Regions from separate parts of the Streptomyces shinuiensis genome, predicted to be linked through region 2. Evidence: predicted binding sites of a transcription regulator. Region 2 holds the regulator's gene; the other holds the start of a gene.

What was found. Region 2 encodes HspR, which represses chaperone genes until heat shock. Its sites were predicted from a motif close to TTGAGNNNNNNNNNCTCAA; they were not measured.
Region 1: dnaK (molecular chaperone DnaK) is a predicted target of HspR. The motif match lies at 4,987-5,005, and genes of this name have one in related genera.

Annotation. Positions count from the first base shown of each region.
Region 1 covers NZ_JBIHML010000001.1:1,231,929-1,239,820, forward strand. The annotation lists gene ACGRHY_RS05450 (cupin domain-containing protein) at 120-491, shown strand; gene ACGRHY_RS05455 (SpoIIE family protein phosphatase) at 377-2,743, opposite strand; gene dnaK (molecular chaperone DnaK) at 3,003-4,901, opposite strand; partial or broken gene ACGRHY_RS05465 (DUF397 domain-containing protein) at 5,071-5,259, opposite strand; gene ACGRHY_RS05470 (Scr1 family TA system antitoxin-like transcriptional regulator) at 5,256-5,510, opposite strand; gene ACGRHY_RS05475 (hypothetical protein) at 5,565-6,092, opposite strand; gene ACGRHY_RS05480 (DNA polymerase III subunit beta family protein) at 6,118-7,185, opposite strand; gene rox (rifampin monooxygenase) at 7,599-7,892, shown strand, end outside.
Region 2 covers NZ_JBIHML010000001.1:3,083,400-3,091,291, forward strand. The annotation lists gene ACGRHY_RS13965 ((Fe-S)-binding protein) at 1-513, opposite strand, end outside; gene ACGRHY_RS13970 (PP2C family protein-serine/threonine phosphatase) at 805-1,989, shown strand; gene dnaK (molecular chaperone DnaK) at 2,274-4,127, shown strand; gene grpE (nucleotide exchange factor GrpE) at 4,124-4,816, shown strand; gene dnaJ (molecular chaperone DnaJ) at 4,850-6,034, shown strand; gene ACGRHY_RS13990 (heat shock protein transcriptional repressor HspR) at 6,040-6,516, shown strand; gene ACGRHY_RS13995 (trypsin-like serine peptidase) at 6,700-7,560, shown strand; gene ACGRHY_RS14000 (pyridoxamine 5'-phosphate oxidase family protein) at 7,682-7,892, opposite strand, start outside.

The DNA of each region.
Region 1 (7,892 bases), 1.9 Mb from region 2:
GGAGCTGCCGGGCCTCGGTGCGCCGCCGCAGCCATCCGGTATTACAAGCCGCTTGGCACACTTTTCTTGGGGATGGCGGAGAACCGGCGCGCCCGACGCGGGTGTTAGCGTCCGGGCGCATGGACGACAACGTGTACACGGGCAACGCCGGGCCGGACGCGGCGCTGGACCGGGGCTGGCTGCTGGGCCACTTCAAGGGAGCGGGCGACCTCCGGCACAGCGCGGCCCTGGAGATCAAGTGGGGCGTCCACCCGCGCGGCGAGCGGAGGCGGAAGTGGGTGCGCGGCGAGGAGCGAACGACCTTCCAGGTCCTGATCGGCGGCCGTTTCCGCGTCGAGTTCCCCGGCCGCGGTGTCGTCCTGGCCGAGCAGGGCGACTACGTCGTGTGGAGCCGGGGCGTGGACCACTCCTGGGTCGCCGAGGAGGACTCGACGCTGCTGACGGTCCGCTGGCCGTCCGTCCCCGGATACGCGCTGCCGCAGCGGGAGTGAGACCGGGAAACCGTCCGGCCGGCGGGGCTGCCGGCGGGCGGTCGGCGGGCGGTTATGACCAGCGCCGCGCTGTCGTCCTCGCTGGGGGCGGCGTCGTCCGAGAACCGGTCGACGGAGGCGACCACCTCGTCGAGGAGTTCCCGGGCGCCCGCGCCGTCGTCGCGGCCGGCGCGGGCCAGGGCGGCGGCGAGACCGTCCTCGCCGAAGAACCGGCCGTCGGCCGAGCGGGCCTCGGTGAAGCCGTCGGTGACCAGGAACAGGGTCTCGTCCGGCCGCAGGGTCAGCCGCTCCGTGCGGACGGCCGGACCGGGGGCGACGCCCAGCAGCATGCCCCCGGCCGTGATCTCCTCCACCCGCCTGCCACCGCGCCGCACCAGGGGCGGGACGTGTCCGGCCCGGACGAGCTCGACCTCCAGCCCGTCCCTCCCCGGTGTCATCCGGCCGTAGACGAGGGTGACGAAGACGCTGCCGTGCCGGACGCCCTCCAGCAGGGCGGTGTTGACCTCCGCGACGGTCCGGGCGGGATCGTCGACGAGCCGGGCGACGGCGCGGGCGGTGTGGCGGACCAGTCCGGTGACGGTGGCGGCAAGCGCCCCGCGCCCGCACACGTCGCCGATCATGAAGGCCCAGCGGCCGCCGCCCAGCGGGAAGACGTCGTAGAAGTCGCCGCCGATGTCCAGCCCCTCGCCGGCCGGCCGGTAGCAGGTGGCGACCTCGGCGCCGGGGACGGCGGGCGGCTCGGGCAGCAGCAGGCCTGCCTGGAGGTCGCGGGCCAGCTCGACGCGCTCGGTGTACTGGCGCGCGTTGTGGGCGATGACGGCCGTGCGGCGGGCGATTTCCTCGGCGAGGGCCACCGTGCGCCCCCGGAGGGGGCGGTCCTCGGTGAACAGCAGGGTCAGCACGGCGAAGGGATCCCCTCGCCAGCTCAGCGGTACACACACGTAGCCGGTGGCGCCCAGCTCCCGCCAGGGGCCCGGGGACGGGGGGACGCGGCGGGTGACCTCCGTCACCCCGGTGGCCAGCACCCGGGCGACGGTCTCGCCGTCCGGGCGGAGCGCGGTCCGTCCGGACGCCTCCGGCCACCGCCCGCCGTGGTCCTCGGCGGCGAACGCGGCGACCCGCGTCAGCCGTTCGCCGTCGAGTACGTCCACCGCGCTCATCGGCGCCAGCGCCGGGACGCTCAGTTCGGCCAGCCGGTGCAGGCTGTCGTGGAAGTTCAGGTCTCGGCCGATGCGGGTGCTGGCCTCCAGGACGAAGGCGAGGTCCTGCCGGGCGGCCCGCTCCTTGGCCTCGGCCCGCCCGCGGGCCTGCTTGGTCTGGTGGCGCTCCACCGCCAGGGCGGCGGTACGGGCGAAGGTGGCGGCCAGGGCCAGATCGGCCTCGCGGGGCATGAGGGGAACCCGGTGGTACATCGCGAAGGTGCCCAGCAGCCGTCCGTCCGTCCCGGTGATCGGGGTGGACCAGCAGGCGGCCAGCCCCGCCCGCAGAGCCGGCTCGCGGAACTTCTCCCAGTACGGGTGGGAGGCGATGTCGGCGACGACGACCGTCTCGCGGCGGTGGGCCGCGGTGCCGCACGAACCGGCGCCCTCCCCCGTGGCGATGCCGTCGATGGCTCGGTTGTAGAAGTCCGGCAGGCTCGGCGCGGCGCCGTGGCGCAGACGGCGGCCGTCGTCGTCGGCGAGGAGCACCGAGACCAGAACCCCGGGGTTGAGTTCCTCGATGGCGGCGGTCATGCCGCGCAGGACGTCTCCTATGGGCGCGTCCAGGGCGATCTGCTCCAGCAGGGCGCGCTGCTCGGCGGCGAGCTGCCGGGCGTGCCGGACGGCGGTGGTGTCCACGCCCAGGACGGTGACGCCGGCCACCTGACCGCCGGGCTCCCGGCGCGGTTCGTAGGTGAAGTCGTAGTACGCCTCGTTCATCGCCTCCGGCGGGCCCAGCAGGACCCGGGCGTCCCGGGCCGTGTAGGGGCGGCCGGTGCGGTAGACGCCGTCCAGCAGATCGATGATCCCCTGCTCGGTGAGCTCGGGAGCGAACTCGGCCAGGGGTACACCGGTGGCCTCCTCGCGGCCCAGGGCCCGGAAGAAGACGGGGTTGGCCGTCTCCACGACGTGGCGCGGACCCGACAGTTCGGCGAAGACGGCGTCGGAGGCCCGGAACAGCCCGCGCGTCTCGTCGTCGCCCGGCGGGCCGGAGTGCGGGCCGCCCACCGGCGCCGCGACGGACCCGAACGGTACGGCGGTCGTCTGCGTCACCTGTCCCTTCATCGGCGTTCCCCACTTCACTGCGAGCCCCGGCCCACTCGTCCCGGCCGGGGGCCCTGCGGGCCTTTCCGGCCCGGGCCCGGCCCGAGGCCCGGCAACCTCGAACGGGCGGTACCTCGATACTCCGGCACGGGGTGCGTTAAGTCCAGCGGGTGCCGGAGGCCCTCGGCCGCCCGCACCGCGCGCCCGCACCCTTCCGGGCGGACCGGCGGATTCGGTCCACCCCGGCCTCGGGCGCGGTGCGGCCGGGCTACGCGGCCTTGCCCCTGTCGTCCCGGTCCTCGTCGATGATCTCGGCGTCCACCACGTCGTCGTTCGCGCCGCCGGCCCCGGCGCCTTCCGCGCCGGGTTCGGCACCGGCTCCGGCGCCGCCCGCGGCCTGCTGGCCCTGGGCGTCGGCGTACAGGGCCTGGCCCAGCTTCTGGCTGGTGGCCGCGACCTTCTCGGAGGCCTCGCGGATGGCAGCTGTGTTGTCGCCCTCGGCGGACCCGCCCCTGAGCTTCTCCTTCAGGTCCGCCACCGACGCCTCGACCTCGCTCTTCACCTCACCGGGCACCTTGTCGGCGTTGTCCGCCAGGAACTTCTCGGTGGTGTACACCAGCTGCTCGGCCTGGTTGCGGGTCTCGGCCGCCTCCCGGCGCCGGTGGTCCTCCTCCGCGTACTGCTCGGCCTCCCGCATCATCCGCTCGATGTCGTCCTTGGGCAGCGCCGAACCGCCGGTGACGGTCATCCGCTGCTCCTTGCCCGTGCCCAGGTCCTTGGCGGACACGTGCATGATGCCGTTGGCGTCGATGTCGAAGGTGACCTCGATCTGCGGCACCCCGCGCGGCGCCGGCGGCAGACCGGTCAGCTCGAACATCCCCAGCTTCTTGTTGTACGCCGCGATCTCCCGCTCGCCCTGGTACACCTGGATCTGCACGCTGGGCTGGTTGTCCTCGGCGGTGGTGAAGATCTCCGAGCGCTTGGTCGGAATCGTGGTGTTGCGCTCGATCAGCTTGGTCATGATGCCGCCCTTGGTCTCGATCCCCAGGGACAGCGGGGTGACGTCCAGCAGCAGGACGTCCTTGACCTCGCCCTTGAGCACACCGGCCTGCAGCGAGGCGCCGATGGCCACCACCTCGTCCGGGTTGACGCCCTTGTTCGCCTCCTTGCCGGTGAGATCGCGGACCAGGTCCGTCACCGCGGGCATCCGCGTGGACCCTCCGACCAGGACGACGTGGTCGATGTCGGAGACCTCGGCCCGGGCGTCCTTCACGGCCTGGTGGAAGGGCCCCTTGCAGCGCTCCAGCAGGTCGGCGGTCAGCTCCTGGAACCGGGCCCGGGTCAGCTTCTCGTCCAGGTGCAGCGGCCCCTCGGCCGACGCGGTGACATACGGCAGGCTGATGGCGGTCTCCGTGGTGGAGGACAGCTCGATCTTCGCCTTCTCCGCCGCCTCGCGCAGCCGCTGGACGGCCATCTTGTCCTTGGCCAGGTCCACGCCGTAGGCGTTCTTGAACCGCTTGACCAGGTGGTCGACGATCCGCTGGTCCCAGTCGTCGCCGCCCAGATGCGTGTCGCCGTTGGTGGCCTTCACCTCCACCACGCCCTCGCCGATCTCCAGCAGCGAGACGTCGAAGGTGCCGCCGCCGAGGTCGAAGACCAGGACCGTCTGGTCGTCCTTCTCCAGCCCGTAGGCCAGGGCGGCGGCCGTGGGCTCGTTGATGATCCGCAGAACGTTCAGGCCCGCTACCTCGCCGGCCTCCTTCGTCGCCGTGCGCTGGGCGTCGTTGAAGTAGGCGGGGACGGTGACCACCGCGTCGGTGACCTTCTCGCCCAGGTACGCCTCGGCGTCCCGCTTCAGCTTCTGCAGCACCCGCGCGGAGATCTCCTGGGCGGCGTACCGCCTGCCGTCCACGTCCCCCGTGGCGGGGAAGTGCCAGCCCTCCTCGCCCATGTGCCGTTTGACCGAGCGGACGGTGCGCTCCACGTTCGTCACCGCCTGCCGCTTGGCGACCTCGCCCACCAGCACCTCGCCGTTCCTGGCGAACGCCACCACCGACGGCGTGGTCCTGGCGCCCTCGGCGTTGGCGACGACCGTGGGCTCGCCGGCCTCCAGCACGGACACCACGGAGTTGGTGGTGCCCAGATCGATGCCTACCGCTCGTGCCACTTGTGGTCCCTCCTCTCGCCACCGCCGCCCACCGGCGCGCGGTGCGGGAACCGGGCGTCTCATGCCTGTACTTCCTACATAAAACTTGAGTCGCTTCATGTCAAGCACAGCCCGGCGCGGCCGGTTCGCCCGTCGCGTTGGAGCTTCTTCCGCCGGGGCGCGTCCCGCGCCGCTCGCCCGCCAGGTGTCGCACGAACCGGTTCCAGCCCTCGCGGCCGACCGCGAGGACCTGGCGGCTTACGTCCTCGGAGTCCCGCACGTGCACGGCCTGCTCGGTGTCGGCGACCTCCACACAACCGTCTCCCCGCGCGCTGCTGTAGCTGGACTTGAACCAGTCGAGTTCAGTCGTCCTGCTCATAGCGCTCCTCGCATCCGCTCGAGCAGACCCACGGACTCCTTCGGGGAAAGGGCCTGCGAACGCAGGCTCGCGTAGCGCATGTGCAGCCTGCCGGCCTCCTTCGGATCGGCGATCAAGCGGCCGTTCTCCCGCCCCTCGGAATGTCCGCGCCGACGTCCGCCCGGTGTCTCCAGCAGCATGCCGGGGCCCTGCCTGGAGGGCGAACCCGTTGCCGTTCCGGCAAGCCCCGATCCCGGCGGTGGTGCCGGCACAGCCGGTCGCCCGCGCCCGGTGGATCCCGGGGGGAGGGACTCATCGCCCGTGCCTCATGCGGTGGGGCCCGGGGCGGAGGACCGCTTGGTGGTGTCCCGCCGGGTGATGGCCTCGGCCACCTGCTCGACGGCGGTGCGCAGGAAGTCGCCGTAGGCGTCCCGGGGGAGGACGGGGGCGTGCCCGCGGGCCGCGTCGATGTGTTCGGCGGCGGCCTCGAACGAACCGAGCCGGCGGTAGTCGTCGGCGAGGTTGAGGTGCAGGGACGGGTAGAAGGCGGCGATGCGCAGTCCGGCGTGGTGTTCCTGAAGGCGCTGCTCGGTCACGGCGTCGGCGGCGTCCAGTGCCCGGACGTCCCAGGCCAGCGCCCGGGCGGGGTCCTCATGGAGGTCCGCCAGGTGGTGCGCGAGGGTGCAGCGGTGCAGCGGGTCGCCGGTGGGGCCGATCGCGGACCACAGGTCCAGGAGTTTTTGGCGGGCGGCCTGCGCCTGACCGGTCTGTCCTTCGGCGACGGCGGCGCCGATGGCCTCCATCGTCGGGTCGGGGGCGGCGGGGACGGCGGATGTGGTGGAGGTGGTGGTCATCGGAAGGGCTCCTCGTGGTTGTCGGTCAGGCGCGGTGGTCGGGACTGACGGGCATGGCCCAGGTGGTGAGGTCGCCGCGGTCGGCGGAGCGGACCGTGACGGGCTGGTCGTGTCCGCGCAGGTCGAGCATCACGTCGGGGCCGATGGCGGTGCTGACGGCCGGGTAGAGGGTGGTCAGCTCGAACGAGATCCGCGCCTCCCGTCCCGTCACGGTGGCCGGGAGCGGGGCGCCAGGGTGTCCGCCGGCCGCCGGAAGGGACAGGCCGTGCAGAGCCACGTGCAACTCGATCCGCTCGCCCGGGTGTTCCTCCAGGGCCCGCAGCAGCGCGTCCTTCGCCACCGTCACGCGGGTGGTGGCCTCCGGCAGCGACGCGAGCATCAGGTGGTGGTCGGGGAACTCCTCCGTCAGCACCCGGCAGTGCCGGTCCTCCCGTCCCGCCATGCGCAGCCGGACGCCGTACGGCGTCGCCTCGATCCGCACCAGCGGGCTTCGGCGCATCTCCCCTGCCGCGGACCGCAGTTCACCGCCGTCGACCGTGGCGGCCCAGGCCGTGGCCGCCGGTTCGGCGGGGACGAGCGTCCGGGTCGAGAGCCGGTACCGGTCGGTCGCGGTCAGTGCTACCGCCTCGGCGGTCGCCTCGACGCGCAGTCCGCCCAGCACCGGCAGCTCCGGATCGCACGCGGTCGCGGTCAGGACCTGCTCGACCGCGTCGGCCAGTACGGGCCCCTTCAGCGCGGCGACCGGCCGGCTCGGCGCGCCGTGGAGCGACGACTTGAGCTCGGCGGCTTCCCCGCGTACCGCCGCCGCGTCCCCGAGGACCTTCGCGACGTGCTCGTCGATCAGCCGGGACGCCTCGCCGGGCCCGGCGTCGAGCACCGCCTCGGCGGTGGTCAGCGGCATGGCGATCCGGCGGAGCCGGCGCAGGGTGGCGGCCCGTGGCACCTGGTCGGCGCCGTAGTAGCGGTAGCCCGAGACCGGGTCGGTCTCGGCGGGCGGCAGCAGCCCGGAGTCGGCGTAGAACCGCAGCGCGCTGGGGGTCAGACCGGTGCGCCGGGCGAAGACCCCGATGGGCATCAGCTCGGAATTCGACACCCCGTCATCGTCGGGCTTCAACCAGGTCGAAGGTCAACACCGGCGGTGTGGGGCGGCGATCTCACGGGCCGTGGCCCGGGACGGGGGATCACGCCGGGGCTCAGGTGCCGACGACGAGGTTGCTCGCACGCGGGGAGCGCACCAGCGCGGAGGAAGGCGGACGGGCCGACCTCGCTGGGAGGGGCGTGCGCCTGCGACGGATGGCCGGGGAAGGAGAGGATCTACTCCTCGCCACCCTCAACGTATAGCGCACCGGGGGCCTTGCGGCAAGGCCCGGGTCGTGCCGCAGAATCATCGCCCTGGGCCGGAAAACTCGCAAAAGGCGGTTTTCACAGGTTGTGTGCGCTGTCGTGTGCTTGTGGGAGGCATGGAGCGGCCGGCCCGGGACCGATCTCTTCACATGGGGGACTTCCGTGATCGACGTGATCATCGCCGGCGCCGGACCCACCGGTCTGATGCTGGCCTGCGAGCTGCGGCTGCACGGCGTGCGCGTGGTGGTACTGGAGAAGGAGGCGGAGCCGACCAGGGTCGTCCGCGCGCTCGGCCTGCATGTGCGCAGCATCGAGGTGATGGACCAGCGCGGTCTGCTGGACCGGTTCCTCCTGCACGGCAGGCAGTACCCGGTCGGCGGCTTCTTCGCCGGCATCCCCAAGCCCTCGCCCGAACGGCTGGACACCGCGCACCCTTACGTCCTGGGCATCCCGCAG
Region 2 (7,892 bases):
CAGGACGAGGATGGCCAGGCCGATGATCAGGATGACGTACTCGACGAAGTACGCCTGCCACGCGGTCGAGCCGGCGAAGCGGGACTTGCGGCCGGGGCGGGTGGGCAGGTTCAGCAGCCGGATCACGATCAGGGTGAGGATGCCCACCGTGGTCATCAGGGCGATGAACTCGATGTACATCTCGTACGGCAGGAAGCCGCCGAGGACCGGCAGCACCCAGTCGGCCCGGAAGAGCTGGCCGTACGCGGTGATGATCGTCAGGCCGAGGGTGAGGAAGCCGATCGCCACGAACCAGTGCGCGACGCCGACGATGCCCCAGCGGTTCATCCGGGTGTGGCCGAGGAACTCCTTGGCCAGGGTGATGGTGCGCTGCTTGGGGTCGTCCGTGCGCGTGCCCGCCGGGACCGGTTGGCCGAGCTTGACGAAGCGGTAGATCTGCGCGACGGCGCGTGCCAAGAGCGCAACGCCGACCGCGGTGAGTACCAGCGAGACGACGATCGCGGCGAGTTGCATGGCGGCTCCTCGAACCTGCGGGGCGGTGCCTGCGGCTGCAAGCTTACTAAGCGGTAACTTATCCGATCTGTTCGAGACTACCCATGAACAGAGGCCGTCTGTAGCCACTCGTGCGGTGATCTGCGTCGCTGAGGCGGCCCTTGCCCGGGAGGCGGCCGCGGGGCCTCGCGGAGGGCCCGGGAACGGAAGGGTGGATCCATCCTATAGACCTCCCGCATCCCGTCCTCCGAATCGGTGCCGAATGCGGTAAAAAGGGATGCATCCGTTTCCCGCGGCCGGGAGGAAGTCCCTATGCGCACTCCGCGCGCGGGGCTCGCGCGGGCCTCCGTGAGGCTCTGGGAGGGCCTGTGGGAGCGTCTGTGGGGGCGGCTGTGGGTCTGGCTGCTCCTCCCCTGGCTGCTCGTCCTCGCGGTCGCCGTCATCGAGGTCACCGACGGGCTCCAGGGCCGCGTCGCGCACGCCGGCTCCCTGCTCACCCCGGCGCCCGCGCTCGCCGCGGTCCGCGGACGCCCCCGTGACGTGCTCGCCGTCTCCGCCGCCGCCCTGGTCCTCGGGCTGGCCACGTCCTTCGAGCCGGTCACGTCCGAGACGGACACCTCCGCGACCGCACTGGTCTCGCTGGCGGTGGTGAGCGCCGCCAGCCTGGTGGCGGCCGCGGCCCGGCGGCGGCGCGAGGGGCAGCTCGTCCGGATCCGGCAGGTCGCCGAGGCGGCCCAGCTCGCCCTCCTCTCCCCGGTGCCGCGCCGCGCGGGCGGGCTGCGCCTGGCGGCCGGGTACAGCGCCGCCGAGTCCGACACTTTGATCGGCGGCGATCTGTACGAGGTCGTGGTCCGCCCGGACCGCACCCGGCTGATCATCGGCGATGTGCGCGGCAAGGGCCTGCCCGCGATCCGTACGGCGGCCGCGGTGCTGGGCGCCTTCCGGGAGGCGGCCCAGTACGAGTCCGCGCTGACGACCGTGGCCGGCCGCTGCTCGCGCGCGGTGGCGCGGTGCGCGCGGGAGGCGGCCGGCGGTGGCGGCCCGGACGCGCAGGCGGAGGCGGACGAGCTGTTCGTCACCGCCGCGCTGGTGGAGATCCAGGGCGGGCGGCTGCGCGTCGTCGACCTGGGGCATCCGCCGCCGCTGCTGCTCACCGACGAGGGCTGCGAGCCGCTGGTGGTCGATCCGCTGCCGCCACTGGGGCTGGTGCACGGCTTCACGGCCGGGTGGGACGACGAACGCGGCCTGACCGTCCACACCCGGTGGCGCCCCGGTGACCGGCTGCTGCTCCACACCGACGGCATCGACGAGGCGCGCGACGAGAGGGGGCGCTTCTTCCCGCTCGCCGAGGAGCTGTGGGAGATGCGCGGGGTGCCCACCGAGCGGCTGCCGGACGAGCTGATGGCTGCGGTCGCCCGGCACACCGGCGGGAGGCTGCGGGACGACGCGGCGGTCGTCGCCGTCGAGTTCCCGTCGGCCGGGGAAGCGGCCGGGTGAACGGGGAGCGGACGGGGACGGGGGCGGGGAAGGCCGGATGGAACGGTCGTCGCGGGGAAGGCTGCCCCGTCCGGGAGCCATGACGGCTCCGGCGGGCCTCCCGCCCCTCCGGACGCTCTCCGGCGACCGGTTTTCCGCGGGCAGTTGAGAAGGGGATGTCCGGGCATGAGTTCAATCACCGGAGGAGAGTTGAGTCGGCATGGCTCAGGTCTCTTGACGCTGCCCGCCCTCCTGCTGCACTCTTGAGCCAGATCTACTCAAGGCATGAGCTGGAGGAACCCGAAATGGCACGAGCGGTCGGCATCGACCTGGGTACGACGAACTCCGTCGTCAGTGTTCTCGAGGGCGGTGAGCCCACCGTCATCACCAACGCCGAGGGCGCCAGGACCACGCCGTCCGTCGTCGCCTTCGCCAAGAACGGCGAGGTCCTCGTCGGTGAGGTCGCCAAGCGCCAGGCCGTCACCAACGTCGACAGGACGATCCGGTCGGTCAAGCGCCACATGGGCACCGACTGGAAGATCAACCTGGACGGCAAGGACTTCAACCCCCAGCAGATCAGCGCCTTCGTGCTGCAGAAGCTGAAGCGGGACGCCGAGGCGTACCTGGGCGAGAAGGTCACCGACGCGGTGATCACCGTCCCCGCCTACTTCAACGACCACGAGCGCCAGGCCACCAAGGAGGCCGGCGAGATCGCGGGCCTGAACGTCCTGCGCATCGTGAACGAGCCGACCGCCGCCGCCCTGGCCTACGGGCTGGAGAAGGACGACCAGACGATCCTGGTCTTCGACCTCGGCGGCGGCACCTTCGACGTCTCGCTGCTGGAGATCGGCGACGGCGTGGTGGAGGTGAAGGCCACCAACGGCGACAACCAGCTCGGCGGCGACGACTGGGACCAGCGGATCGTCGACTACCTGGTCAAGCAGTTCCAGTCCGGCCACGGCGTGGACCTGGCCAAGGACAAGATGGCCCTCCAGCGGCTGCGCGAGGCGGCGGAGAAGGCGAAGATCGAGCTCTCCAGCTCGACCGAGACCACCATCAACCTGCCCTACATCACCGCGTCGGCCGAGGGGCCGCTGCACCTGGACGAGAAGCTGACCCGGGCCCAGTTCCAGCAGCTCACCGCCGATCTGCTGGAGCGCTGCAAGATCCCGTTCCACAACGTGATCAAGGACGCGGGCATCCAGCTCTCCGAGATCGACCACGTCGTCCTCGTCGGCGGCTCGACCCGCATGCCGGCCGTCGCCGAGCTCGTCAAGGAGCTGACCGGCGGCAAGGAGGCGAACAAGGGCGTCAACCCGGACGAGGTGGTGGCCATCGGCGCCTCGCTGCAGGCCGGTGTGCTCAAGGGCGAGGTCAAGGACGTCCTGCTGCTGGACGTCACCCCGCTGTCCCTGGGGATCGAGACCAAGGGCGGCATCATGACCAAGCTGATCGAGCGCAACACCACGATTCCGACCAAGCGCTCGGAGATCTTCACCACCGCCGAGGACAACCAGCCCAGCGTGCAGATCCAGGTGTACCAGGGCGAGCGGGAGATCGCGGCGTACAACAAGAAGCTGGGGATGTTCGAGCTGACCGGTCTGCCGCCGGCGCCGCGCGGGGTGCCGCAGATCGAGGTCACCTTCGACATCGACGCCAACGGCATCATGCACGTGTCCGCCAAGGACCTGGGCACGGGCAAGGAGCAGCGGATGACCGTCACCGGCGGTTCGGCGCTGCCCAAGGACGACATCGAGCGGATGATGCGGGAGGCCGAGCAGTACGCGGAGGAGGACCACCGGCGCCGGGAGGCGGCCGAGACCCGCAACCAGGCCGAGCAGCTGGTGTACACCACCGAGAAGTTCCTGGCGGACAACGCCGACAAGGTGCCCGGTGAGGTGAAGAGCGAGGTCGAGGCGTCGGTGGCGGACCTGAAGGAGAAGCTCAGGGGCGAGGACACCACCGCCATCCGCGAGGCCTCCGAGAAGGTCGCGGCCACCAGCCAGAAGCTGGGCCAGGCCCTGTACGCCGACGCCCAGGGCCAGCAGGCCGCGGGCGGCGCCGGAGCCGGTGCGGGTGCCAAGGCCGGCGGTGCGGACGACGACGTGGTGGACGCCGAGATCGTCGACGACGACAAGCCCAAGGGTGATGCAGCGTGACGGAGGAGACCCCGGGTTTCGAGCAGGAGCCCGACGTCCCCGTCGAGCCGGGCAAGCCGGACGAGCAGTCCGGTGACGCGGCGCAGGCCTCCGGGGCCGCCGAGGAGGCGGGCCCGGAGGCGGCCCCCGGGACGTCCGGGGCGTCCGGGGACGCCGAGCGGGTGGCGGGCCTGACCGCCCAGCTCGACCAGACCCGTACCGCGCTGGGCGAGCGCACCCAGGACCTGCAGCGGCTCCAGGCGGAGTTCTCCAACTACCGCCGCCGGGTCGAACGGGACCGGGTGGCGGTCAAGGAGGTCGCGATCGCCAACGTGCTCACCGAGCTGCTGCCGGTGCTCGACGACATCGGCCGCGCCCGGGACCACGGCGAGCTGGTCGGCGGCTTCAAGTCGGTGGCCGAGTCGCTGGAGACGGTCGTGGCGAAGATGGGCCTGCAGCAGTTCGGCAAGGAGGGCGAGGCCTTCGACCCGATGGTGCACGAGGCCCTGATGCACTCGTACTCGCCCGACGTCACCGAGACGACGTGCGTGCAGATCCTGCAGCCCGGGTATCGCATCGGCGAGCGCACGATCCGCCCCGCACGGGTCGGTGTCGCCGAGCCCCAGCCGGGCGCACAGTCCGGCAAGGGCGAGGACCAGCAGGCGGAGACGGCAGCTGATGAGGAGAGCGGTGGCCCCGAACAGGGCTGACGCGAGGGAAGACCGGGAGGAGGGACGCCGGGGATGAGCACCAAGGACTTCGTGGAGAAGGACTACTACAAGGTCCTCGGCGTCCCCAAGGACGCCACCGAGGCGGAGATCAAGAAGGCGTACCGGAAGCTCGCCCGCGAGTTCCACCCGGACGCCAACAAGGGCGACGCCCGGGCCGAGGAGCGCTTCAAGGAGGTCTCCGAGGCCCATGACGTCCTGGGCGATCCCAAGCGCCGCAAGGAGTACGACGAGGCCCGCGCGCTCTTCGGCGCCGGCGGTTTCCGCACCGGCCCGGGGGCGGGCGGCCCCGGCGGCTTCAACTTCGACCTGGGCGACCTCTTCGGAGGCGCCCAGGGCGGCGGCGGTCCCGGGGCGGGCGGCTTCGGCGGCGGCCTGGGGGACGTCTTCGGCGGTCTGTTCGGCCGGGGCGGCGGCGCGGGCACGCGCACCCAGCCGCGCCGCGGCCAGGACGTCGAGTCCGAGGTGACGCTCAGCTTCACCGAGGCGGTGGACGGGGCCACGGTCCCGCTGCGGATGTCCAGCTCGGCGGCGTGCAAGGCCTGCGCGGGCACCGGCGACAAGAACGGCACTCCCAGGGTCTGCCCGACCTGCGTCGGCACCGGCCAGGTCAGCCGGGGCGGCGGGGGCGGGTTCTCGCTCACCGATCCGTGCGTGGACTGCAAGGGCCGGGGCCTGATCGCCCAGGACCCGTGCGAGGTCTGCAAGGGCAGCGGCCGGGCCACCAGCTCGCGCACCATGCAGGTCCGCATCCCCGCCGGGGTCTCGGACGGCCAGCGCATCCGGCTGCGCGGCAAGGGCGCGCCGGGCGAGCGCGGCGGCCCCAACGGCGACCTGTACGTCGTGGTGCACGTCGAGCCGCACCCGGTGTTCGGCCGCAAGGGCGACAACCTGACCGTCACCGTGCCCGTCACCTTCACGGAGGCGGCGCTCGGCGGCGAGATCAAGGTGCCCACCCTGGGCGGCCCGCCGGTCACCCTGAGGCTCCCGCCCGGCACGCCGAGCGGCCGGACGATGCGCGCCCGCGGAAAAGGGGCGGTGCGCAAGGATGGCACCAGGGGCGACCTGTTGGTCACCATGGAGGTGACGGTTCCGAGGGAGCTGAGCGACAAGGCAAGGGACCTGCTGGAGTCCTACCGTGACGCGACCGCGGGCGAGGACCCGCGGGCGGCGCTGTTCGAGGCCGCGAAGGGAGACTGACCGATATGGACGGCTACGGCCGCGGACGACAGGGCCAGGGGCGGGGGCGCACCAACCCGTACGAGCTGACGGACGAGTCACCGGTCTACGTCATCTCCGTCGCGGCGCAGCTCTCCGGGCTCCACCCGCAGACGCTGCGGCAGTACGACCGGCTCGGTCTCGTCTCCCCCGACCGTACGGCCGGGCGCGGCCGCCGCTACTCGGCGCGGGACATCCAGCTCCTGCGCCAGGTGCAGCGGCTGTCCCAGGACGAGGGCATCAACCTCGCGGGCATCAAGCGCATCATCGAGCTGGAGAACCAGGTCGCGGCCCTCCAGGCCAAGGTGGCCGAGCTCCAGCAGGCGGTGGAGGGCGCGGCGGTGGCCATGCGCCAGCGCGAGGCGCAGGTGCACGCCTCCTACCGCCGCGACCTGGTGCCCTACCACGACGTGCGGCAGTCCAGCGCACTGGTGGTCTGGCGGCCTCAGCGCTCCGCCGACTGACCTCCGCTCCGCACCGCCCCGGAGACACGGCCTCCTGAGGCTCCCACGGTCCGCCCCGGCTCGGAGTGGGGCCGTCCGGCGTACACATGCGTCCGTCCGGGTCCGCCCGAACGGACGCTCCGCGCCACCCGGCCGGCGGTGTGCGGATGGCATGCCGGCGTGGGAGGGGCGCAGCGTGAGGGCATGGACAGGATACGTGCCGTCATAGCCGCGTTCGTCACCGTCGCGACCTCCGCCGCGCTGCTGGGGGCCGCTCCCCTGGGCGTCCCCGCGGTCGATCCGGTGTCCGGCGCCGCGGCCGTTCGCACGACGGCCGACGGGGCCGGTGCTCCCCGGGCGCCCTGGCCCGGCGGTACCGTGCGGACCGTCGGAAAGCTCATCGGGACCTATCCGGACGGGCAGTTGCTCGCCTGCTCCGGCGCCGTCGTGGACGCCCCCAACGGAAGCGTCGTCGTCACCGCCGCGCACTGCGTCCACAACCCCGGCGAGGCCCGCTGGAAGCAGGCCTGGTTCGTCCCCGCCTACGACCGCCACGGCACCGCGAACGCCGCCCGGGCCGGCTGGCGGGTGACGTCGGTGCACCTGGAGTCCGCCTGGAAGCGGGGGAAGCTGCCGCAGGCCCTGCCGTACGACTACGCCTTCCTGAAGGTGGAGAAGAGGGACGGGCGGACGCTCCAGGAGACGGTCGGCGCCAACCGCCTGGACTTCGAGCCCGTCGATCCGGCCGAGCGCACCGTGGCCCTCGGCTACCCGGCCACGAAGCCGTACGACGGCGAGACGCTCGCCCACTGCGCGGGCACGCCCACCCTGCTGACCGAGGGGGACACCCAGCAGCCGAACGTGGGCGGGCTGCTGCTGGAGTCCTGCGACCTGACCCAGGGCTCCAGCGGCGGGCCCTGGCTGCGGGACTACGACGCCGCGAGCCAGTCCGGCACGGTGGTGGCCGTGATGTCGGTCGGCGACGACCGGGGCAGGGTGCTGGGCCGCCCCTTCCCGGCCGAGGCGCGCCGGCTGCTCCGGGCGGCGGGCGGTTCCGGCGCCTGAGCCGCGCCGGACCCGCCGGACCGGCCGTCCCACGAGCCGACGCCGTCCCGCCCGATGTGCGACCGGGCGGGGCGGCGTCCTGCCTGCGCGGGTGCGGGTGCGGGTTCGGGGCAGGACGGGTTCAGACGGGCCGGACGGTGCCCATCGCCCGGTCCAGGGCGATCTCGATCAGCACCCGTTCCGGGTTGGGCGAGGGAGTGCGCCCGTACCGTTCGGCGTAGCGGGCGACCGCGTCCGCGACCGCCCCGGCGTCGGTGCGCACCGACGCGACGCCCTCCAGGGTGGCCCAGCGCCCCCGGTCCACCTGGCAGACGGCGGCCCGGGCGCCTCCG